Regions from separate parts of the Pseudomonas sp. JQ170C genome, predicted to be linked through region 1. Evidence: predicted binding sites of a transcription regulator. Region 1 holds the regulator's gene; the other holds the start of a gene.
The links. Region 1 encodes FliA, which starts transcription of late flagellar genes. Its sites were predicted from a motif close to CTAAAGTTTNNNNNNNNNNNGCCGNTAA; they were not measured.
Positions count from the first base shown of each region.

Region 2: the regulator FliA is predicted to act here: its motif matches at 4,327-4,354, upstream of U9R80_RS25470 (methyl-accepting chemotaxis protein).

Region 1 covers NZ_CP141608.1:1,666,185-1,678,151, reverse strand. Annotated here, with positions in the region: gene U9R80_RS07780 (chemotaxis protein CheW) at 1-10, opposite strand, end outside; gene U9R80_RS07775 (CheW domain-containing protein) at 71-895, opposite strand; gene U9R80_RS07770 (ParA family protein) at 895-1,683, opposite strand; gene motD (flagellar motor protein MotD) at 1,728-2,615, opposite strand; gene U9R80_RS07760 (flagellar motor protein) at 2,619-3,359, opposite strand; gene U9R80_RS07755 (protein-glutamate methylesterase/protein-glutamine glutaminase) at 3,359-4,474, opposite strand; gene U9R80_RS07750 (chemotaxis protein CheA) at 4,519-6,744, opposite strand; gene U9R80_RS07745 (protein phosphatase CheZ) at 6,757-7,545, opposite strand; gene U9R80_RS07740 (chemotaxis response regulator CheY) at 7,566-7,940, opposite strand; gene fliA (RNA polymerase sigma factor FliA) at 8,045-8,785, opposite strand; gene fleN (flagellar synthesis regulator FleN) at 8,782-9,615, opposite strand; gene flhF (flagellar biosynthesis protein FlhF) at 9,735-11,045, opposite strand; gene flhA (flagellar biosynthesis protein FlhA) at 11,057-11,967, opposite strand, start outside.
Region 2 covers NZ_CP141608.1:5,568,893-5,580,859, forward strand. Annotated here, with positions in the region: gene U9R80_RS25450 (threonine aldolase family protein) at 413-1,453, shown strand; gene U9R80_RS27430 (methyl-accepting chemotaxis protein) at 1,517-2,254, opposite strand; partial or broken gene U9R80_RS27435 (cache domain-containing protein) at 2,423-3,454, opposite strand; gene U9R80_RS25460 (cell division protein ZapA) at 3,612-3,914, opposite strand; gene U9R80_RS25465 (hypothetical protein) at 3,911-4,141, opposite strand; gene U9R80_RS25470 (methyl-accepting chemotaxis protein) at 4,416-6,041, shown strand; gene gbcB (glycine-betaine demethylase subunit GbcB) at 6,124-7,221, opposite strand; gene U9R80_RS25480 (hypothetical protein) at 7,220-7,363, shown strand; gene gbcA (glycine-betaine demethylase subunit GbcA) at 7,507-8,799, shown strand; gene etfB (electron transfer flavoprotein subunit beta) at 9,318-10,088, opposite strand; gene etfA (electron transfer flavoprotein subunit alpha) at 10,104-11,327, opposite strand; gene dgcB (dimethylglycine demethylation protein DgcB) at 11,327-11,967, opposite strand, start outside.

The DNA.
Region 1 (11,967 bases):
ACTTTTTCATTCCCCTATCCCTCAAAATCCGCCTTCGGCGGTGTGCTCAGTGCGGTCGCGGTGCGACCGATCATTTATGGCTGATGTTCATGTGCTTGACCGCGCCGCTGGCAATCAACCCTGCCAGTTCGGCGACGTCGAGCAATGCACACATGTGTTCGATAACCGTGCCGGCCAGCCAAGGCCGCAGGCCACGCTGGCTGCGCCACTTGATCTCGTTGGGGTCCAGACGCAGCGATCGGCTGACCTGGTGTACCGCCAGCCCCCACTCATGGCCCTGGACCGAAATCACGTATTGCAGGCCCTGGCGAAAATCGTCGCGGTAGCGGTCGGGCATGACCCAGCGCGCGGTGTCCAGCACCTTCAAGTTGCCACCCTGGCTCGGCAGGATGCCCAGGAACCAGTCCGGCTGGCCGAACAGCGGCGTCAGCTCATGACCTTCCAGCGAGTAGATCGAGCCCAGGCACACCAACGGCACCGCCAGGGTCAACCCGGCGACATCGAACAGCAGGCACTCAAAGGGCTCGCCAGCCCAGGCCGGGCGACCGTCCACGGTCACGGGCGGCACTGGCTGGCTGATTGAAGCCGGCAGGTGCACGTCCACCAGCGGCTCGACCGCAGCCGGCACGGGGTCAACTTCTGGCATGTCAGCTGACAGCACTGGAGGTTCCGGCGCGAAAACCCGCAGCGGTACCGCCTCTACCGCGACGGCGACGGGCGCGCTGGCGACCTTAGCGTCGCGAACCTGCTCCTCGAGCACGGCGGCCTCGAAGTCATCGCTCTCGGCTGCCGGCTCGGGCAGCTCGAGGGCCTCGGTGGCCTCATACAGCAAGCCGTCGAGGTAGGACTGCAGGGCCAGCTGCGGGCCGGAGGCCAGCTGTAATGGACGGTTCATCAGGCCACCTGCTGGGCGAGGTTGTGCGTCAGCAGATGCTTGAGCAGTGCCCGGTAGGCCACCACCCCGCGACTCTTGCCGTCGAACTGGGAGGGTGTCTGCCCGGCCCGGCTGGCATCGCGCAGGCGGGTATCCACCGGGATGTAGCCCTGCCAGATGGTCTCCGGGTACGCGTCACGCAGCATGCGCAAGGTGCCCATCGAGGCCTGGGTGCGACGGTCGAACAGGGTCGGCACGATGTGATAGGGCAAGGCCTGCTTGCGCGAGCGGTTGACCATCGCCAGGGTGCTGACCATGCGTTCAAGGCCCTTGACCGCCAGGTACTCGGTTTGCACCGGGATCACCAGCTGCTGGCTGGCCGCCAGGGCGTTGACCATCAGCACGCCGAGCAGCGGCGGGCTGTCGATGATGGCGTAGTCGAAATCCTGCCACAGCTGCGCCAGAGACTTGGCGATCACCAGGCCCAGGCCGCTTTGCCCGGGCGACTGACGCTCCAGCACGGCCAGCGCGGTACTGGAGGGCAGCAGGGAAATATTCGGGTCGCTGGTTGGCAGCAGCAGTTGCCCGGGCAAGCCTTCAGGCACCGCACCCTTGTGCAGGAACAGGTCGTAGCAGCTGTGTTCCAGCACGTCCGGGTTGTGCCCGAAGTAGCTGGTCATGGACCCATGGGGGTCGAGGTCGACGACGACCACACGCTTGCCCGCCTCGGCCAGCAAACCGGCCAGGGCGATGGACGTGGTGGTCTTGCCGACGCCACCTTTTTGATTGGCTACTGCCCAGACTCTCATTACGTTGCTTCCTCCCGGTACGGCGGCTGCCCTGCCGGGAACGGTTATAAGTTCGGTGACGGAGGATTGACGCGACTGCCCCCCGACGGCGGTGATTGTGCTGGCGGTGCAGTTTGTGTGCCAGCACGCTTCAACGCCGCGTCCGGCGTGGCATTGGCGCTGCCCGAAGCGGTCAGGCTGCGGCGCACTTCAAGGTTGCGCGAGATCACCAGCACGACCCGCCGATTGCGCGCGCGCCCCTCGGCCGTGTCGTTGCCGGCAATGGGCTGGAACTCGCCATAGCCCACCGAGGCCATGCGCGCCGGATTGACACCGTCCATGGCCAGCAAGCGGACGATGCTCGCCGCCCGTGCCGATGACAGCTCCCAGTTGGTCGGGTACTGCGCGGTGCGAATCGGCAAGTCGTCGGTAAAGCCTTCGACATGCACGGGGTTGGCGAAGGGTTTGAGGATCCTGGCCACCTTCTCGATGATGCTGAAGGCAATGTCGCTTGGCATGGCATCGCCGCTGCCGAACAACAGCGAGGAGTTGAGCTCGATCTCCACCCACAGTTCGTTGCCACGCACGGTCATCTGGTCGGACTTGATCAGGTCGCCAAAGGCATCGCGCACATCGTCGGCAATCGACTTGAGCGGATCATTGCTGGCGCCCGCAACGCCTGCATCAACCTGCTCGCTGTCCTTGACCAGGGGTTCGGCGGGCCTGACGCTGAGCGGACGCTCATCGCCGATCGGGATCGGCCGCATGCTCCGCTCGGGGTCGTTGAACACGCCGATCAGGGCCTCGGAAACGATCTTGTACTTGCCCTCGTTGATCGAGGATATCGAGTACATGACCACGAAGAAGGCGAACAGCAAGGTGATGAAGTCCGCGTAGGACACCAGCCAGCGTTCGTGGTTTTCATGTTCCTCGGGTGGTCGACGGCGCGCCATGTGTTACTCCATGAAGCCCTGAAGCTTCAGCTCGATCGAGCGCGGGTTCTCGCCTTCGGCGATTGACAACAGCCCTTCCAGGAGCATTTCCCGGTAGCGCGACTGACGCAGGGCCAGGGCCTTGAGCTTGTTGGCCACTGGCAGGAGGATCAAGTTGGCGCTGGCCACGCCATAGATCGTGGCCACGAAGGCCACCGCAATGCCGGTACCGAGTTGCGAAGGGTCGGCCAGATTGCCCATTACATGGATCAGGCCCATGACCGCACCGATGATGCCGATGGTTGGCGCGTAGCCGCCCATGCACTCAAACACCTTGGCCGCCTGGATATCGCGGCTTTCCTGGGTGTAGAAATCAACTTCAAGAATGCTGCGGATGGCTTCGGGCTCGGCGCCATCGACCAGCAACTGCAGGCCCTTGCGCGCATAGGGGTCAGGCTCGGCATCGGCCACGCCTTCAAGGCCCAGCAGGCCTTCCTTGCGCGCGGTCAGGCTCCAGTTCACGACCCGGTCAATGCCACCGGCCAGGTCGACCCGGGGCGGGAAGATGATCCAGCGGACAATCTGCAGCGCGCGCTTGAAGGCGCTCATGGGCGACTGCAGCAATGCCGCCGCCAGGGTACCGCCCAGGACGATCAGCGCCGCCGGGCCGTTGATCAGCGCCGACAGGTGACCGCCTTCGAGGTAGTTGCCACCGACAATCGCGACAAAGGCCAGGATGATGCCGATCAGGCTCAGGACATCCATCAGACGCAGGCCTCGACCAGGTGCTTGCCGATCTCGTCCAGGCTGTACACCGCATCGGCCAGGTTGGCTTTGACGATCGCCATGGGCATGCCATAGATCACGCAGCTGGCTTCATCCTGGGCCCACACCGTGCTGCCGCCCTGCTTGAGCAGGCGCGCGCCTTCACGGCCATCGGCGCCCATGCCGGTGAGCACCACCGACAGAACCTTGTCGCCGTAGGACTTGGCTGCCGAACCAAAGGTGATGTCCACGCAGGGCTTGTAGTTCAGGCGCTCGTCGCCGGGCAGTATCTTCACCGCACCGCGGCCGTCCACCATCATCTGCTTGCCACCCGGAGCCAGCAGGGCCAGGCCGGGGCGCAGCATGTCGCCGTCCTCGGCTTCCTTGACGCTGATCTTGCACAGCTTGTCGAGACGCTCGGCGAAGGCCTTGGTGAAGGCCGCCGGCATGTGCTGGACCAACACGATCGGCGCCGGGAAATTGGCCGGCAACTGGGTCAGTACCCGTTGCAGTGCCACCGGGCCACCGGTGGAGGTACCAATGGCCACCAGCTTGTAGGGCTTGCGCTTGGGTGCCGGCGACGTCGCGGCCGCAGTGCTGCGCACCGGGGCCGCAGGGCGTGGTGCCGGGCTGGCGCCCAGGCTGCTGACACTTGGCTGGACGTGGGCCACTGACTGCGGGGCGGGCGTGGGGCTGGCATATGCGCTGACACGCCGGTTGCTGCGCGAAATGGTGTGGACCTTTTCGCACAGCAGTTGCTTGACCTTCTCGGGGTTGCGCGAGATGTCTTCAAAGTTCTTGGGCAGGTAGTCGACCGCGCCGGCATCCAGCGCATCGAGGGTGACGCGGGCGCCTTCGTGGGTCAGCGAGGAGAACATCAACACCGGGGTCGGGCAGCGCTGCATGATGTGTCGCACTGCGGTGATGCCGTCCATCATGGGCATTTCGTAGTCCATGGTGATGACATCGGGCTTGAGCGACAGTGCCTGGTCGATCGCTTCCTTGCCGTTGGTTGCGGTACCGACGACCTGGATAGTCGGGTCCGCTGAAAGAATTTCCGAGACACGGCGGCGGAAGAAACCGGAATCATCCACCACCAGGACCTTGACTGCCATAAACACTCCATTAGGGGGCGCGGCATGCGGCCGCGCCACCAGAATCAAATACGCCGGGCGGCGTAACGCTTGAGCATGCTTGGCACATCGAGGATCAGCGCAATGCGCCCGTCACCGGTAATGGTGGCGCCCGACATGCCGGGAGTGCCCTGGAGCATCTTGCCCAGCGGTTTGATGACCACTTCTTCCTGGCCCACCAACTGATCGACGACGAAGCCGATCCGCTGGGTGCCTACCGAAAGGATCACCACGTGCCCTTCGCGTTGCTCTTCATGAGCGGCGGAACTGACCAGCCAGCGCTTGAGGTAGAACAGCGGCAAGGCTTTGTCGCGCACGATCACCACCTCCTGGCCGTCGACCACGTTGGTGCGCGACAGGTCCAGGTGGAAGATCTCGTTGACGTTGACCAGCGGGAAGGCGAACGCCTGGTTGCCCAGCATCACCATCAGGGTCGGCATGATCGCCAGGGTCAGCGGGACCTTGATGACGATCTTCGAGCCCAGGCCCTTGGTCGAGTAGATATTGATCGAGCCGTTGAGCTGGGCAATCTTGGTCTTCACCACGTCCATGCCGACGCCACGCCCGGACACGTCCGAGATCTCGGTCTTGGTCGAGAAGCCCGGGGCGAAGATCAGGTTGTAGCACTCGGTGTCGCTCAGGCGCTCGGCGGCATCCTTGTCCATCACCCCGCGCTTGACCGCAATGGCGCGCAGGACGTTGGCGTCCATGCCCTTGCCGTCATCGGAGATCGACAGCAGGATGTGATCGCCCTCCTGCTCGGCCGACAGCACCACCTTGCCGCTGCGAGTCTTGCCGGCGGCTTCGCGCTCTTCGGGGGTTTCGATGCCGTGGTCGACGGCGTTGCGCACCAAGTGCACAAGCGGGTCGGCCAGCGCCTCGACGAGGTTCTTGTCGAGGTCGGTTTCTTCACCGACCAGCTCAAGGTTGATCTCTTTCTTCAGTTGCCGGGCCAGGTCGCGTACCAGGCGCGGGAAGCGACCGAAGACCTTCTTGATCGGCTGCATGCGGGTTTTCATCACCGCGGTCTGCAGGTCGGCCGTGACCACGTCCAGGTTGGACACCGCCTTGGACATGGCTTCATCGCCGCTGTTCAGGCCCAGGCGCACCAGGCGGTTACGCACCAGCACCAGTTCGCCGACCATGTTCATGATCTCGTCCAGGCGTGCGGTATCGACCCGCACGGTGGTTTCCGCTTCGCTGGCCGGGTGCTTCTCGGCAGCGGGCGACGCCTGTCGGGCCGGTGCCGGTGCAGCCGCCTTGGCAGGCGCAGCAGCGGCAGCAGGCTTGGCAGCCGCCACCGGGGCCTGGGCCGGAGCCGAGACAGGCTTGGCCGCTACCGCAGCGGTTGACGACGCGGCCGGGGCCACGCTGTCTGGGGTGAACTTGCCCTTGCCGTGCAGCTCATCGAGCAGGGCTTCGAATTCGTGTTCGCTGATGTGATCGGCAGCAGGCTCGGCTACTGGCGCAGGTGCCTGGGCCGCCGCCGCAGGCAATGCATCGACGGCAAAGGTGCCCTTGCCATGCAGTTGGTCGAGCAGCGCTTCAAATTCGTCGTCGGTGATTTCGTCGCTGGCGCCCTGGGCCGCTACCGGCTCGGCCGCTGCTGGTGCCGCAAGGCTGTCGGGGGCGAACTGGCCCTTGCCGTGCAGTTGGTCGAGCAACGACTCGAACTCGGCGTCAGTGATTTCATCGCTGGCTGCGTCGGGTGCCTGGGCCTGGGCTTCAGCCTCGGCCTTGACCGCATTGAGCGAGTCGAGCAGCTGCTCGAATTCGGTGTCGGTGATGTCTGCTTCGGCGGCGGCCTGGGGGGCTGTCTCCTGCACAGGCTCGGCCACAGGGGCCGGCGCTTGTTCGGCACCCGCCGGCTCGGCCAGGCGCGACAAGGCCGCCAGCAGCTCAGGCGTGGCCGGGGTGACATCGGTGCGCTCGCGCACCTGACCGAACATGCTGTTGACGGTATCCAGGGCTTCCAGGACCACGTCCATCAGTTCGGCATCGACGCGCCGCTCACCCTTGCGCAGGATGTCGAAAACGTTCTCGGCGATGTGGCAGCACTCCACCAGCTCGTTGAGCTGGAGGAAGCCGGCGCCCCCTTTTACAGTGTGAAAACCGCGAAAGATCGCATTGAGCAGGTCGGCATCATCCGGGCGGCTTTCCAGCTCGACCAGTTGCTCGGACAGTTGCTCAAGAATCTCGCCGGCTTCTACCAGAAAATCCTGAAGGATTTCTTCATCGGCGCCGAAGCTCATTAAACGTGCTCCCTAAAAACCCAGGCTGGATAGCAGATCATCGACATCGTCCTGACCGGACACAACGTCTTCACGTTTATCGGCATGAATCTGCGGACCTTCACCCCGGGCCGGATGTTTTTCTTGATCTTTTTCAGCGCGCAGCTGCTGGTGGTCATGTTCGATACCGGCAAAGCGGTCGACCTGACTGGCCATCAGCACGAGCTTGAGCAGATTGCTTTCTACTTCGGTGACCAGTGCAGTGACGCGTTTGATCACCTGACCGGTCAGGTCTTGGTAGTCCTGAGCCAGCAGAATGTCGTTGAGGTGCCCGGCGACCTTGCGGTTGCCCTCGGCGCTGCGTGTCAGGAAACTGTCAACGCGCTTGGCCAGCTCACGGAACTCCGGCGCGGCCACTTCGCGGCGCATGAAACGCTGCCAGTCAACGCTCAGCGCCCTCGCCTCTTCGCCCAGTTCGTTGAGTACCGGGGTACTGGCTTCGACCAGGTCCATGGTGCGGTTGGCCGCGCCTTCGGTCAGCTTGACCACATAGGACAGGCGCTCGGTCGCATCGGTGATCTGCGACACTTCTTCGGCCTGCGGCATGTGCGGGTCGATCTGGAAGCTGACGATCGCGCTGTGCAGCTCACGCGTAAGCTTGCCGACTTCCTGGTACAGGCCACGGTCACGGGTCTGGTTCAGCTGATGGATCAGTTGTACCGCGTCGCCGAACTTGCCTCGCTCGAGGCTGTCGACCAGTTCCTGGGCGTGCTTCTTGAGCGTGGACTCGAACTCGCCCAAGGATGTTTGTGTTTGCTCCATAGCGCCCCCGTGGCGTGTCTTCAGCTGTTGACGCGCTCGAAGATCTTCTCGATTTTTTCTTTCAGCACCTGGGCCGTGAAAGGCTTGACCACGTAGCCATTGACGCCGGCCTGGGCCGCTTCGATGATCTGCTCGCGCTTGGCCTCGGCGGTTACCATCAGCACCGGCAGGTGCTTGAGGCGCTCGTCGGCGCGCACTTTGCGCAGCAGGTCGATGCCGGACATGCCAGGCATGTTCCAGTCGGTCACGAGAAAGTCGAAATGGCCGTTTTCGAGCATCGGCAACGCGGTGTTGCCGTCGTCAGCTTCCTGGGTGTTGGTGAAGCCCAGGTCACGCAGCAGGTTCTTGATGATCCGCCGCATCGTCGAGAAGTCGTCGACGATGAGGATTTTCATGTCTTTGTTCAATTAGACCTCCAAGCAGTCTTTAACGCGTTCAGCGCAGAACGCGCATTCAATCAATTCGGGCACTACATTTCGCGACTGCATTGAACCTGCGTTCAACGCGCTCGCCATTCTCCCAGGCGACTGCGCAAACGCGCTGCACACTGGCTGTGCAACTGGCTGACACGTGACTCGCTGACCCCCAGTACCTCACCGATTTCCTTGAGGTTCAGCTCTTCGTCGTAGTACAGGGCCAGGACCAGACGCTCACGCTCAGGCAAGTTGGCGATGGCGTCGGCCAGGGCCGCCTGGAAGCGCTCGTCTTCCAGGTCGCGCGACGGCTCGAGCTGGGCACTGGCGCCATCCTCGTGCAGGCCTTCATGTTCGCCGTCCTGCAACAGGTCGTCGAAACTGAACAGGCGACTGCCCAGGGTGTCATTCAAAATCCCGTAGTAATCATCGAGACTCAATTGAAGTTCGGCAGCAACCTCGTGATCTTTAGCGTCACGACCGGTTTTTGCTTCAATTGCGCGAATCGCGTCACTGACCATACGGGTGTTGCGGTGAACCGAACGTGGCGCCCAGTCCCCCTTGCGTACTTCGTCCAGCATTGCGCCGCGGATCCGGATGCCGGCGTAGGTCTCGAAACTGGCACCCTTGCTGGCGTCGTACTTGTTGGACACTTCGAGCAGGCCGATCATGCCGGCCTGGATCAGATCCTCCACCTGCACACTGGCCGGCAGACGCGCCAGCAGGTGATAGGCGATGCGCTTGACCAACGGCGCATAACGCTCGATCAACTCATACTGGGCATCTCGCGATGCCTTGCTGTACATCCGATATCCGCTGGCGCTCATAGCACAGGGCCCGCACTCGTCGGCTGCACCAGGCGCTCGACGAAAAACTCCAGGTGACCGCGCGGGTTGGCCGGCAACGGCCAGGTGTCGACTTTCTGGGCAATGGCCTTGAATGCCAGCGCGCACTTGGAACGCGGGAATGCCTCATAGACCGCGCGCTGCTTCTGCACGGCCTTGCGCACGCATTCGTCGTACGGTACGGCGCCGACGTATTGTAGGGCCACGTCCAGGAAGCGATCCGTGACCTTGGTCAACTTGGCGAACAAGTTGCGCCCTTCCTGCGGGCTCTGCGCCATGTTCGCCAGTACACGGAAACGGTTCATGCCGTAATCGCGATTGAGCAGTTTGATCAGCGCGTAGGCGTCGGTGATCGAGGTCGGCTCGTCACACACCACCAGCAACACTTCCTGCGCGGCGCGAACGAAACTGACCACCGACTCACCGATACCCGCAGCGGTATCGATCACCAGCACGTCGAGGTTGTCGCCCAGTTCGCTGAACGCCTGGATCAGGCCTGCGTGCTGTGCCGGCGCCAGGTGCACCATGCTCTGCGTGCCGGAGGCTGCCGGTACGATGCGTACACCGCCCGGCCCCTGCAACAGCACGTCGCGCAATTCACAGCGGCCTTCGATCACGTCGGCCAGGGTTCGCTTGGGCGTCAGCCCCAGTAGAACGTCGACGCTGGCCAGGCCCAGGTCGGCATCCAGCAGCATGACCCTACGGCCAAGCTCTGCCAGCGCCAACGACAGGTTCACCGACACATTGGTCTTGCCGACGCCACCTTTACCGCCAGTTACGGCGATTACCTGTACGGGATGCATGCTACCCATTTTTGTTCAATACCTTGTCTTGCTTAGACTGAGGCCACATAGCCGGCTGCGCTTTCAACACCTGAAAAATGCATGGCAGACCATCAATGCAGATACTTTGCAACGTCTTCACAATCACCTCAGCCAACACGCTTGCCGTGGCTGTGGTAGAGATCAGCGAACATATCGGCCATCGCCTCTTCGCTGGGCTCCTCCTGCATCTGCACGCTGACCGCACGGCTCACCAACTGGTGGCGACGCGGCAAGTGCAGATCGTCAGGAATGCGCGGCCCATCGGTTAGATAGGCCACTGGCAATTCATGACTGATGGCCAGGCTCAGGACTTCGCCGAGGCTGGCCGTTTCATCAAGTTTGGTCAGGATGCACCCGGCCAGCCCACAGCGCTTGTAGCTGTGATAGGCGGCAGTGAGCACCTGCTTCTGGCTGGTCGTCGCCAGCACCAGGTAATTCCTGGCGGCAATGCCGCGTCCGGCCAGGGTTTCAAGCTGCATGCGCAGGGCCGGGTCACTGGCCTGCAGGCCGGCGGTGTCAATCAGGATCACCCGTTTGCGCAGCAGCGGCTCCAGCGCCTGGGCCAGAGATTGGCCAGGGTCGACGTGGGTCACCGAGACGTTGAGGATGCGACCCAGTGTCTTGAGCTGCTCCTGCGCGCCGATACGGAAACTGTCCATGCTCACCAGGGCCATGTTCTGCGCGCCGTACTTGAGCACATAGCGCGCCGCAAGCTTGGCCAGGGTGGTGGTCTTGCCCATGCCGGCCGGGCCGACCATGGCAATGACACCGCCCTCTTCAATCGGCTCGACCTCCGGCACATGGATACGCCGCGCCAGGTGCGCGAGCAGCATGCGCCAGGCATGGCGCGGCTCGTCGATACCGACGATCTGATCGAGCAGCTCACGGGCAATCGGGCCGGTCAGGCCGATGCGCTGCAGGCGCCGCCAGAGATTGGCCTGTTGCGGCTGGCTGCCTTGCAGCTGGCTCCAGGCAAGCGAGCCCAACTGCACTTCGAGCAGTTCACGCAGGCCGTTGAGCTCCGAGCGCATGGCATCGAACAGGCGCGGGTCGACCGGTGCCGGTGCAGGCGCCTGGGGCGCGGCCGGCTCATCCACATGGGAGTCGACCAGCGGCTCGGAGGCGGTCAGCGGCAAGCCTGCAAACAGCTGGCGGTTGGCATCATCGCTGTCGCTGCGGGTACTGAGCTCGGCCTGGGCCGTGACAATCCGCGACTGCGTCTTGCGCAGTTCATCTTCCAGCTCCACATTCGGAACCCGTGGCGCCAGGGCAGACAGCTTGTAGTCCAGCGCAGCCGTCAGCTCGACACCGCCAGCAATCCGTCGGTTGCCGATGATGGCGGCATCAGCCCCCAGCTCATCTCGAACCAGCTTCATGGCCTGACGCATATCGGCGGCGAAAAAACGCTTAACTTGCATAACCCACTACCTCAGCCGTTGGGGCCTACTGTGGCAACGATGGTAACTTGCTTGTTGTCAGGTATTTCCTGATACGCCAAAACATGCAAATTCGGTACAGCCAGGCGACCAAAGCGCGACAGCATTGCACGGACCGGTCCTGCGACCAGCAGGATCGCCGGCTGCCCTTGCATCTCTTGACGCTGGGCAGCTTCGATCAACGAACGCTGAAGCTTTTCAGCCATGCTCGGCTCAAGAAGAACACCGTCTTCCTGACCTTGCCCGGCCCTTTGCAGACTATTGAGCAAAATCTGTTCCAACCTTGGTTCAAGGGTGATCACAGGCAGCTCGGACTCAACGCCGACAATGCTTTGCACGATGGCGCGACACAATCCGACGCGCACCACTGCCACCAGCGCGGCGGTATCTTGACTCTTGCCGGCATTGTTGGCGATAGCCTCGGCAATGCTACGGATATCACGCACCGGCACCTGCTCGGCAAGTAGCGCCTGCAGCACCTTGAGCAGCCCCGACAATGAAATGACACCCGGTACCAGCTCCTCGGCAAGCTTAGGCGATGCCTTGGCCAACACCTGCAAGAGTTGCTGGACCTCCTCGTGGCCGATCAACTCATGGCAGTGCTTGTGCAGAATCTGGTTGAGGTGGGTGGCGACCACGGTACTGGCATCCACCACGGTATAGCCCAGCGATTGCGCCTGGCTGCGCTGGCCGACGTCGATCCACACCGCCTCCAGGCCGAAGGCCGGGTCGCGGGCGGCAATGCCGTTGAGGGTGCCGAAAACCTGCCCCGGGTTGATCGCAAGCTCGCGGTCCGGGTAGATCTCGGCCTCGGCCAGGATCACCCCCATCAGGGTCAGGCGATAGGCGCTGGGCGCCAGGTCCAGGTTGTCGCGAATGTGTACCGTGGGCATGAGAAAGCCCA
Region 2 (11,967 bases), 2.0 Mb from region 1:
GCAGTCGATCGCAGCCTGTCGGCAGCGGCTACGGGCGATGTAGCCGCTGCCGAGGGACGAGGCTGCGATCGGCCGCGCAGCGGGCGTAGAGCGTTTCCCGAACTGATCGCAGTGGGGGCTTGCCCCGCGACGCGATGTAACGGGATGATCGCTATCGCGGGGCAAGCCCGCTCCTACAGATTCGCGCAGCGCCTGACATCACCGCATTGGCGACTGCTACGCAGTCGATCGCAGCCTGTCGGCAGCGGCTACGGGCGGTGTAGCCGCTGCCGAGGGACGAGGCTGCGATCGGCCGCGCAGCGGGCGTAGAGCGTTTCCCGAACTGATCGCAGTGGGGGCTTGCCCCGCGACGCTTCTCCGTTCAAGCCGGTTGTTTTACAGTGCTCACCTGCGTCGTTCTCAGGACACCGTCATGACAGATCAAAGCCAGCAATTCGCCAGCGACAACTACTCCGGTATCTGCCCCGAAGCCTGGGCCGCAATGGAAAAAGCCAACCAGGGTCATGACCGCTCATACGGCGACGACCAATGGACTGCCCGCGCCGCCGAGTATTTCCGCCAACTGTTTGAAACCGACTGCGAAGTGTTCTTCGCCTTCAACGGCACCGCCGCCAACTCCCTGGCGCTGTCGTCGCTGTGCCAGAGCTACCACAGCGTGATCTGCTCGGAGACCGCCCACGTCGAGACCGACGAGTGCGGTGCCCCGGAGTTCTTCTCCAACGGCTCCAAGCTGCTGACCGCGCGCAGCGTGGCCGGCAAGCTCACCCCCGAGTCGATCCGCGAAGTCGCCCTCAAGCGCCAGGACATCCACTACCCCAAGCCTCGGGTGGTCACCATCACCCAGGCCACGGAAGTCGGCACCGTCTACCACCCTGACGAGCTCAAGGCGATCAGCGCCACCTGCAAGGAACTGGGCCTGAACCTGCACATGGACGGCGCCCGCTTCAGCAACGCCTGCGCCCACCTGGGCGTTTCGCCGGCCGAGCTGACCTGGAAGGCCGGCGTCGATGTGCTGTGCTTTGGCGGCACCAAGAACGGCATGGCGGTGGGTGAGGCGATCCTGTTCTTCAACCGCAAGCTGGCGGAAGACTTCGACTACCGCTGCAAGCAGGCAGGCCAGTTGGCCTCGAAAATGCGTTTTCTGTCGGCCCCGTGGGTGGGCTTGCTGGAAAACGATGCCTGGCTCAAGTACGGCAGCCATGCCAATCGTTGCGCGCAGTTGCTCAGCGAACTGGTCAGCGATGTACCGGGTGTGGAACTGATGTTCCCGGTGCAGGCCAACGGGGTATTCCTGCAGATGTCGGAACCGGCCCTGGAAACCTTGCGCAACAAGGGCTGGCGCTTCTACACCTTCATTGGCAGCGGTGGTGCGCGGTTCATGTGCTCGTGGGATACCGATGAAGCACGGGTGCGCGAGCTGGCGGCGGATATCCGCGCGGCCATGGGGGCCTGAGGGCTCTATCGCGGGGCAAGCCCGCTCCTACCCGTAGGAGCGGGCTTGCCCCGCGATACCGATCTACAGCCTGAACCCACCCATCTGCCGCGCCAGGTCATCGGCCAACCCGCGCAGCGCCTGGCAATCCTCCCGACACCCCTGCACTTCAGCCGCCGTCTGGCGCGCCAGATCGGAAATCCCCTGCACGTTACGGTTGATCTCGTCGGTTACCGCCGACTGTTCCTCCGTCGCCGTCGCCACTTGCAGGTTCATGTCGCTGATGTGTTCCACCTGCCCGGTAATGGTGGTCAATGATGCCCCGGTGCGCTGGCTCGACTCGACCCCGGTACCCGTGGCGGCCTGCCCGGCATGCATGGAGGCCACAGCGTTGCCGGCCCCCTGCTTGAGCCGCTGGATCATGTGCTGGATCTCATCGGTGGATACCTGGGTACGCTGCGCAAGCGTACGTACCTCATCGGCAACCACGGCAAAACCACGGCCCATTTCACCCGCCCGCGCCGCCTCGATCGCGGCATTGAGCGCCAGCAGATTGGTCTGCTCGGAAATGCTGCGGATCACCGCCAGCACTTCGTCGATGGACGCCACCTCCTCCGCCAGCTGACTCACCGCCCCCGCCGCCAGGCCAATCTCGCCCGACATTCCCTCGATGTGGGCAATCGAACGCTGCACCACTTCACGGGCGTGCAGGGCCTCGCTGCGGGCGGTTTGCGACGCCTGGGCGGCATTGCCCGCGTTCTGGGCAATGTCCTGCACGGTGAGCCCCATCTGGTGCACCGCCGTTGCCACCATCTCGGTCATTTCCTGCTGGCGCAGCGAGCGGTCCGCGGTGTTTTCCACCACCTCGGTCACTTGGCTTACGGCCTTGTGCAGGTGCTCGGTGGTCCGCAGCACCTCACCGATCAGGTCGCGCTGGTTGTCGAGAAAACGATTGAAGCCGCGGGCCAAGTCACCGAGCTCGTCGGCACGGGATTCATCCAGGCGGTGGGTCAGGTCGCCACCCCCGTTGCCAATGGCCATCAAGGCGCCGGTCACCCGGCGAATCGGGCGCACAATGCCCCGCGCCAGCAACACCACCAGCAACAGCGACACCAGGGCTACCGCGCCGCCGATCAAGCTGGTCATCCACACCGTTTCACGCACCGGGGCGTAGATCTGCGCCTGCGGCACTTCGGCGACCAGCGTCCAGTTCAGGTCGCGCAAAGGCAGGCTCAAGGCCAGGTAGCTTTCGCCGTCACGCTCGAAGCGGCTGCTGTGCACACTGTCTTTTCGCTCAAGCACGGCCTGGGCGGCCGACCCGCCGATCTGCTCGGCAAGCGTGCGTTTGCCGCTGAATTGCTGGTCGGGATGCACCTGGATCAGGCCATCGCCGCGCACCAGAAACACCCGCCCGTGCTCACCGAAACTGAAGTTGTGGATCAGCTCGGACAGCTCGGTCATGCGCAGGCCAAGGCCGGCGATGCCCACCAGCTTGCCGGCCTTCTCCACCCGATAGTCGATGAACAACGCCAACTCGCCGGTGCTGCCATCGGTGTCGATATTGAGCAGGCGCGGGTTGCCGCTGTCGATGAACCCATAGAACCATTTGTCCGCCGGATTGCTGCGGCTCAAGGTCCGGTCCAGGCCCTTTTCGTTGTAGTAGTGGTTGGTTTCGGTCGCCGCGAACAACGCGGTAAAAGCCTGGTTCTTCTGCCGCAGGGCTTCCAGGTACTCGACAAATTGCCCTGCCTGGGCCGGGGCTTCGCCCGCCGCCAGCCAGTCGCGCAGCAAGGTGTTGTTGGCAATGTCGGACGCTGCGGTGAGCGGACGGCTGAGCATGCGCTCGATGTCGTTACGAATTGCCTCAATGCTCGCCGGCAAGGCGGTGTCGACCAAGTAACGTTCGGTCAGGCGATTGACCGCCACCGAGTAGATTCCCACCACCACAAGAATGCTCACCAACAGGGCTGCGCCCATGCTTGCAATCAATTGCCACTGGATACTGCGCCGCCAGAACTGCATGAAGCTCCCCTTAAGTAAATAAGCCCTGTACTGCAATAGACAGGCCAATTGTATACATAAGGAAATACAATAATTCCAGTGACCCAAGACAATGCCGCCCACTGCCGACAAGGCAGTGAGCGAGCAAAAGAAGGGTGAACGGTGTTGCGGGGGCCGATCAGCTGTTGCCGATGGTCCGGGCAATCACATCGACCGTGGCGCTGACTTGCTCTTGGTAACGGTCGAGGGCCTGCTGGTGCTGCTGTTGCAGATCGATCTGCTGCGAGCACAGGTTGAGGGCTGCCAGAACCAGCAGCTTGTCACCGATCAGGGTGGGGTATTTGCGCTTGGTCTCGGCCAGCGACGCATTGAGCATCTGCACGGCCTGGGCCAGGGCCTGTTCCTGGCCTTCGGGGGCCTTGATCGAATAGTCACTGCCGAGAATCGACACGACATTGATCGGCTGTGCTGAAGTTCTCATGCGTTGACGGCACCAACGCTGGCGCGCTCGACCAGGGCCTGGATACGTGCGGCGGTAGCGCCCTGCTTCTCTTCCTGTTCCATCAGCGACAGCTGCAGGCTTTCGTTTTCGTCCTTGGCTTGAGCCAGTTCAGCGCTGATCTGGGCGTTGCGCTCGGCCAGTTCCTGATTCTTCTGTACCAGGTCGCTGACCAGTTGTTCCAATTGACTGAGGGAAGTTTCCAACATGATTACCTTCTCGGGGTTTTTCGGGGGGCGCACACGATAATGAAAAGTCCGCGTGCTAGCCAGGGATATCGGGTTTAGACGCTTCGCGCTGGTGCAGATTGACCCGGCTTGCGAGGTCCGGTTCCCCATATTGGCTGCCGCCCGTCAGGAAAGAAGTGAGCAGGGTCAGCATTTCATCTTCAGGCCTCAAGAGTTATCGCGCCTGACCGATAGGCAAGGCAGTCCTGAATCTGTCGCACCCAGTGCGCGTCCATTTTCCTCATGGAAGACCACCATGTCCCTACGTAACATGAACATTGCCCCGCGTGCGCTGCTGGGGTTTGCCTTGATCTGTGCCTTGATGCTGGGCCTGGGGCTGTTCGCCCTGAACCAGATGGGCAAGATTCGCCAGGCCGGCGAAATCATCGAGCAGTCCACCGTACCCAGCATCACCAACCTCGATCAATTGACCCAGCTGACCCTGCGCCTGCGCACCCTGTCGTACCGCCTGCTGATCAACCGCGAAGCCGACACGGTGCAGAACACCCTGCAACTGATCGACCAGCGCCACCAACAGATCGACGATGCCCGGCGGATTTACGAGCCGCTGATCTACGGCGCCGAGGAGCGCGGGGCCTATAACCAGTACGTGCAGTTGCTCGGCCAGTACCGGCAGCTGGAAAACCGCATGCGCCTGGCCTCGCAAAGCAATGACCTGGACGCCCTGCGCACCCTGATCAACCGCGACATGCTCGATAGCTCCGAGCAGATCAACAAGGTCATGGACCAGCTGGTGAGCATCAACACCGAACAGACCCGCGAGATCAACCAGACGGCCGCCGACCAGTACGCCAATGCCGTCGCCCTGGTGATCGGCCTGTTGCTGACCGCGACCGTGTTGACCCTGATCTGCGCCCTGCTGCTGACCCGCAGCATCGTCAAGCCTATCGACGAAGCCCTGCAGGCCGCCGAGCGCATTGCCGAAGGCGACCTTACCCGCCGCATCGAGGCCGACGGCCAGGACGAAGCCGCTCGCCTGCTGCGGGCCATGGCCAAGATGCAGAACAAACTGCGCGACACCCTGCAATTGATCGCAGGCTCCGCCACGCAACTGGCCTCGGCCGCCGAAGAGCTCAACAGCGTCACCGACGAAAGCGCCCGTGGCCTGCAGCAGCAGAACAACGAGATCGAACAGGCCGCCACTGCCGTCACCGAAATGACCAGCGCCGTGGAAGAAGTGGCCCGCAACGCCGTCAGCACGTCTGAAGCCTCACAGGCGGCGACCCGTTCGGCCGGTGACGGTCGCGACCTGGTACTGGAAACCGTCACGGCCATCGAACGCATGAGTGTCGATGTGCAAGGCACCGCCGAGCTGATCGGCAACCTGGCAGAAGAGTCGCGGGACATTGGCAAGGTACTGGATGTGATTCGCGGCCTGGCCGACCAGACCAACCTGCTGGCCCTCAACGCCGCCATCGAGGCCGCCCGTGCCGGTGAAGCCGGTCGCGGTTTTGCCGTAGTGGCCGATGAAGTGCGCGCCCTGGCCCACCGTACCCAGCAGTCGACCAGCGAAATCGAGCGGATGATCGGCAGCATTCAGGGTGGCACCGAGCAGGCCGTCAACTCCATGCGCAACAGCACCGAACGCGCCGAGTCGACCCTGAACATCGCCCGTGGCGCGGGCCTGGCGCTGGACACCATCACCGGTGCCGTGGCCCAGATCAACGAACGCAACCTGGTGATTGCCAGCGCGGCCGAAGAACAGGCTCAGGTGGCCCGTGAAGTCGACCGCAACCTGGTCAACATCAACGACCTGTCCGTGCAGTCGGCCACCGGTGCCCACCAGACCAGCGCGGCCAGCGCCGAGCTGTCGCGCCTGGCCGTAGACCTGAACGGCCTGGTGGCCCGCTTCAGCGTCTGACCTTTATGTAAGAGCGGGCTTGCCCCGCGATAGCGATCTGGCAGTCACATCGCATCGCGGGGCAAGCCCGCTCCTACAGTGTTCAATATTCGATCCGCACATCCCCTTTGGGCACGCTGCAGCACGACAGGATATAACCCTCGGCGACATCATCATCGGTGATGCCGCCGTTGTGCTCCATCTCCACCTCGCCGCCCAGCTTGAGCACCTTGCAGGTACCGCAGATACCCATGCCGCAAGCCTTGGGAATCATCAGGCCGAGCTTGGCCGCCGCCGCATGCACGGTCTCGCCCGGCGCCACGCGAATGCTTTTGCCGGCCGCGGTGAACTCCACCTGGTGCAGGTCGGCATTGTCCACTTCCGGCGCATCGGCAGCCTGCTCGGCCAGCTCGACAGCGTCGGCCTTGACCTCGGCCGGGGTCGCCCCGAACGATTCCTCGTGGTAGCGGCTCATGTCGTAGCCGCTGCCTTCGAGCAGGCGCTTGACCGCATGCATGTAGGGCGTAGGGCCACAGCAGAAGATCTCGCGCTCCATGTAGTCCGGTGCAATCAGCTCCATCAGCTTCTGGTTCAGGTAACCCCGATAACCCGCCCACGGCTCGCCCAGGCCGTGCTTCTCGCAAATGATGTGCAGGCTGAAGTTGTCGATCCGCGACGCCATGTGCTCCAGCTCGCGGTGGTAAATGATGTCTTTGGGCGAACGGGCGCTATGCACGAAGACCATGTCGACATTGCCGTTGGTGTCGTAGAACCAACGGGCCATGGACATCACCGGGGTGATGCCGACACCGCCGCTCAGGTACAGCACCTTGGGGCTGGGGAAGTCCATGGCGTTGAACAGGCCCACCGGCCCATGCACCGCCAGCTCCTGGCCTTCGTGCAGGGTGTCGTGCAGCCAATTGGAGACCTTGCCGCCAGGTACCCGCTTGATGGTCACCGAGAAGCTGTAGGGCACCGACGGCGAGCTTGAGATGGTGTAGGAGCGCATGATCGGCACCCCGTCGATCTCAAGCTCCAGGGTCACGAACTGCCCGGGCTTGAAGAAGAACATGATCGGCTGGTCGGCCATGAAACAGAAGGTGCGCACATCCCAGGTTTCCTGGATCACCTTGACGCAACGGACGATGTGGCGGCCGTTGGCCCAGGTCTGGGTGCTGACCGGATTGAGGAAGTTGGACATGCTCGTCTCCACGGCCGACTGCGGCCTGATGCTTGCGATTCTGATCAAGCTGCGACACGAACACTTTCCTATCCGCGACATCGGCGTGCTTATCGCGACCAGCCCCCTGCCGCAAGGGCTCGCGCGTCGGAAACGGATCTGATCATGTCGTCCATGGATATGGTTGAAGGCCGCTTCAATCGCACACTCCATCGCAAATGAACCGCTGTATTTCCGCCTTGCGTCGCCATAACAACGATTAGCCACTTTTACCGGCCACAAGCACTGGCCACGAGGACCTACACGATGGACGTCACCGCAACTTTGAGTCTGGGCGATCCACTGGAACCTGCGCGCAAGGCCACCGCCGAGATGCTGCAGAACCGCGAGCGCACGTTCTCGCTGCCGCAGCCGTTCTATTGCGACGAACGCCTGTTCCAGATCGACATGGAAGAAATTTTCCAGAAGGAATGGCTGATCGCGGGGATGACCTGCGAAATCCCGACCAAGGGCAACTTCCTCACCCTGCAGATCGGCAAGAACCCGATCCTGGTGGTGCGCGGTGCCGAAGGCCAGGTGCATGCCTTCCATAACGTCTGCCGTCATCGTGGCTCGCGGCTGTGCACCAGTGAAAAGGGCAAGGTGGCCAAACTGGTTTGCCATTACCACCAATGGACCTACGAACTCGACGGCCGCCTGCTGTTCGCCGGCACCGAGATGGGCGCCGACTTCGACATGAAGCAGTACGGCCTCAAGCCTGTGAACGTGAAAACCGCCGGTGGCTACATCTTCATCAGCCTGGCCGAGAACCCGCCGGCGATCGACGACTTCCTGGCCACCCTGGCTCACTACATGGAGCCCTACGACATGGAGAACACCAAGGTGGCGGTGCAGACCACCTTGATGGAAAAGGCCAACTGGAAACTCGTGCTGGAAAACAACCGCGAGTGCTACCACTGCAGCGGTTCGCACCCGGAACTGCTCAAGACCCTGCTGGAATGGGACGACGTCACCGACCCGCGGGCCGACCAGGCGTTCAAGGACCACGTCGCCGCCTCGGCTGCCGCCTGGGATGCCGAGAAGATCCCCTACGCCCACGCAAGCTTCGGCCTGCGCAACCGCATCGTGCGCATGCCGCTGCTCAAGGGCACCGTGTCCATGACCCTGGACGGCAAGCAGGGCTGCCAGAAGCTCATGGGCCGGATCAAGAACCCGGACCTTGGCTCGATGCGCATCCTGCACCTGCCACATTCGTGGAACCACTGCATGGGCGATCACATCATTGTCTTTACCGTGTGGCCGATCAGTGCCCAGGAAACCATGGTCACCACCAAGTGGCTGGTCCACAAGGATGCGGTCGAAGGTGTGGACTACGACCCGGCGCGCATGCGCCAGGTGTGGGATGCGACCAACGACCAGGACCGTCGCCTGGCCGAGGAGAACCAGCGCGGGATCAACTCCACGGCCTATCAGCCGGGGCCTTACTCCAAGACCTACGAGTTTGGGGTGGTGAACTTTGTGGACTGGTACAGCGAGCGGGTGCTGAACAACCTGGGGGCGGCGCCGGCACCTTATCTGAAAGGCGTGGCGGCGCAGTAAGCTGAGCAGGAAGGCATCGCGGGGCAAGCCCGCTCCTACACGGTGGGAGCGGGCTTGCCCCGCGATCGCTGTACAAATATTGACCACACCCCGCAATCCCCCGCCCCCACTGGCCTGCCCCATACAGCAAACACTTTATCCACAGGACAACCCACAGCAATTGTGGGAAACGCGACATTTCGCCTGTGGAAAACTTCAATCTCATGAAATCAGGTCAATTGGACGTTTTTTGACCAATACTCTGTAAGCCACTGAATACGTGGCTCCCAGGGGAAGGCAAACACCTTATCCACAAAGCGGCCAACAGACTTTGTGTGCAAAAGTACCGGGGCTGGAAAGGTCGTGTGGATAACGCCGAAAGCCGTGTAATTACACGGCTTTAGCGTTGTGGAAGGGGGTAAAACAGCAAACTGGACGTTTTTTGATCAACTCTCTGTAAGCCTTGATCCACGGGGCTTACCGTCATGGGCGAACATATTATCCACAGAGCCACCAACAAGGATTGTGGGTAACGCCCTTCAGCGCAGCACGCCTTCCTCCACCAGCAATTTGAGAATGGCATCGGCACCCGCCTCGGGCGTCAGATCCTTGAGTACCTGGCCACCCCCGCCACTGGCCTTCGCCGTCGCGGCTTTCATACGGTCGGCACCTCTCTTGGCCTTGATCACTTTCAGGCGCTTGGGCCGTGGCTTGGCCGGTTGCAATTCGGCGCCTGTGAGTAACTCGTCTTCGACGATCGCCACCTGCCGTGCGGCCAATACCCCGCGCCGCGCCGGGCCAAAGGCGCTCTGGCGGGGCTTGGGCGCGGCGTTATCCACAGTGGCCAGCAGCGGCAGGCGCACCTTGAGCCGGCGCCGCTGGCCCCGTGGCAGAGCTTGCAGCACCTGGGCCACGCCGTTGTGGATAGATTCGACTTCCGCCAACCCCACCACCAACGGCCAGCCCAGGCGCTCGGCCAGCAGGAACGGGAGCATGCCCGAGCCTTCGCCGGTCTCGGCCTGGCTGCCGGTCAGCACCAGTTGGGCACCCGCCTCACGCAAATAATCCCCCAACACACCCAGGGCGTCGGCACCCGCCGGCTGCTCAAGCACATCGAGCTGCGCCAGGCCCATGCCCAGGTAGGCGCGCAAGGCCGGTTCCTGCGGGTCGCCAGCGTGCAGCACCTGCAAGTTATCCCCAGCCAGCTGCAAGCCCAGCTCCACCGCCCGGGCGTCCTGTTCGGCACGCCGGGTGCGGCCCGAGCTTGGGTGGGCACCGATGGAAACCAGACTGACGACCTTGGTACTCATAGTTATCCCCTGCCCTTATGCCGCGTCGCGCTTGGCGTCGTTGCGGTAGTTTTCCACAGCCTGGATCAGCGCCTGCAAGATCGCCGCGCTGTCGCCGATCACCGAAAGGTCGGCGCGTTTGATCATGTCGCAGCCCGGGTCCATGTTGATCGCCACCACCTTGTCGCAGGCACCGATGCCCTGCAGGTGCTGGATCGCTCCGGAGATCCCCACAGCCATATAGACCCGCGCCGTGACCCAGGTGCCGGTAGCCCCCACCTGGCGATTGCGCGGCATGAAGCCGTCGTCCACCGCCACCCGCGAGGCGCCCTCGGTGGCGCCCAGGGCTACGGTTGCGCGGTGGAACAAGTCCCAGTCCTTGACCCCGTTGCCGCCCGAGACGATGAACTCGGCTTCGGCCATGGCAATGGCGGCCGGGTCCACGGCCACCGGGCCAAGGTCTTCAATGCGCGGCAAGCTGCGCGCCACGCTTGTGGATAACTGTTCGGGCAAGGCTTCGTGACGGGTTTCGCTGACCGGCTCGGCGCATTCGGCAGCGGCCAGAATCAAACGTGGCAGGCCGCGGATCAGATCCTGCTGGCCTGCCCCGGCACGGCCACTGCACTGCCCATCCTTGACCTGCCAGACCCGCGTCGCCGGGCGCTCGCCCAGGGCTGCGGCAAAACGACGGCCCAGTTCGCCGCCACCGGTGCGGCTGTCGGGCAGCAGCCAGTGACGCGGGCTGAACTGGTTATCCACAGCCCGCAGGCCCTGCACCAGTTGCTCGGGGGCATAGCCGTCGAATTCTTCGCCTTCGATGACCAGCAAGCGGTCGACACCGGCTGTGGAAAAGTTGCTTTCCTTGTGTTCGCCGAACACCACCGCCAGCACCGCACCCTCACTGCCGGCCAGGCTGTGGGCAAGGCCGAGCAGATCACGGTCGTGACTGCCCAGGCGACCACCGACCATGTCGGGTACCACGGCGATGTAGAACGCTGGCGCAGGCACCTGGTGCAACGGCAACTCCACCGCCGCTGCCGCCGTACGCTTGGTGCTGGTGCCCTGCTGGGCTCCGCTGCGGTCAATGCGCTTGATGCCATTGGGGCCGATAAAACCGATGCCGTGAGGGTTCTTGCGGACAATGCCGTTCGGCCCCATCCAGCTGTGCTGCTGGGTCTGCTGCATGGCCGCATGCAACGGGTGCAGGCGGTTACGGGCAATCCATTCGGCGCGCGGATCACGGCGAATAATGTCGCTCATCAGTGCACCTCCGCAGGTTCACGCTTGGCCGGCGCCGGTTTGTTCGCCGGGGCCTGCTCTTCGAGCAGGGCATCGGCCACCAGCTCGGCCAGGTCCTTGATCAGTGGCCGGGGTTCGACCACGCCTTCAAGCATCGCCGTGCACTGTGGGCAACCCACGGCCACCAGTTCGGCGCCCGTCTCGCGGATGTCTTCCATGCGCATGTCGGGAATCCGCTGCTTGCCGGGGATGTCGGTGATCGGCGCACCGCCACCACCGCCGCAGCAACGGGAACGGAAGCCCGAACGCTGCATCTCCTTGATCTCGATACCCAGGGCGCGCAGCACCTCGCGGGGCGCTTCGTACTCGCCGTTGTAGCGGCCCAGGTAGCACGGGTCGTGATAGGTCACGCTGCCGCCCTTGTGCTGGCCAAGGTTCAACGCCCCGGCCGCGATCAGTTCGGCAATGTAGGTGCTGTGGTGCTGCACCAGGTACTCGCCGCCAAAGGCACCGTATTCGTTCTTGAGCACATGGAAACTGTGCGGATCGCAGGTGACGATGCGCTTGAAGCTGTACTTGGCCAGGGTCTGGATATTGCGCCGGGCCAGTTGCTGGAAGGTCGCTTCATCGCCCAGGCGCCGCGCCACGTCGCCGCTGTCCC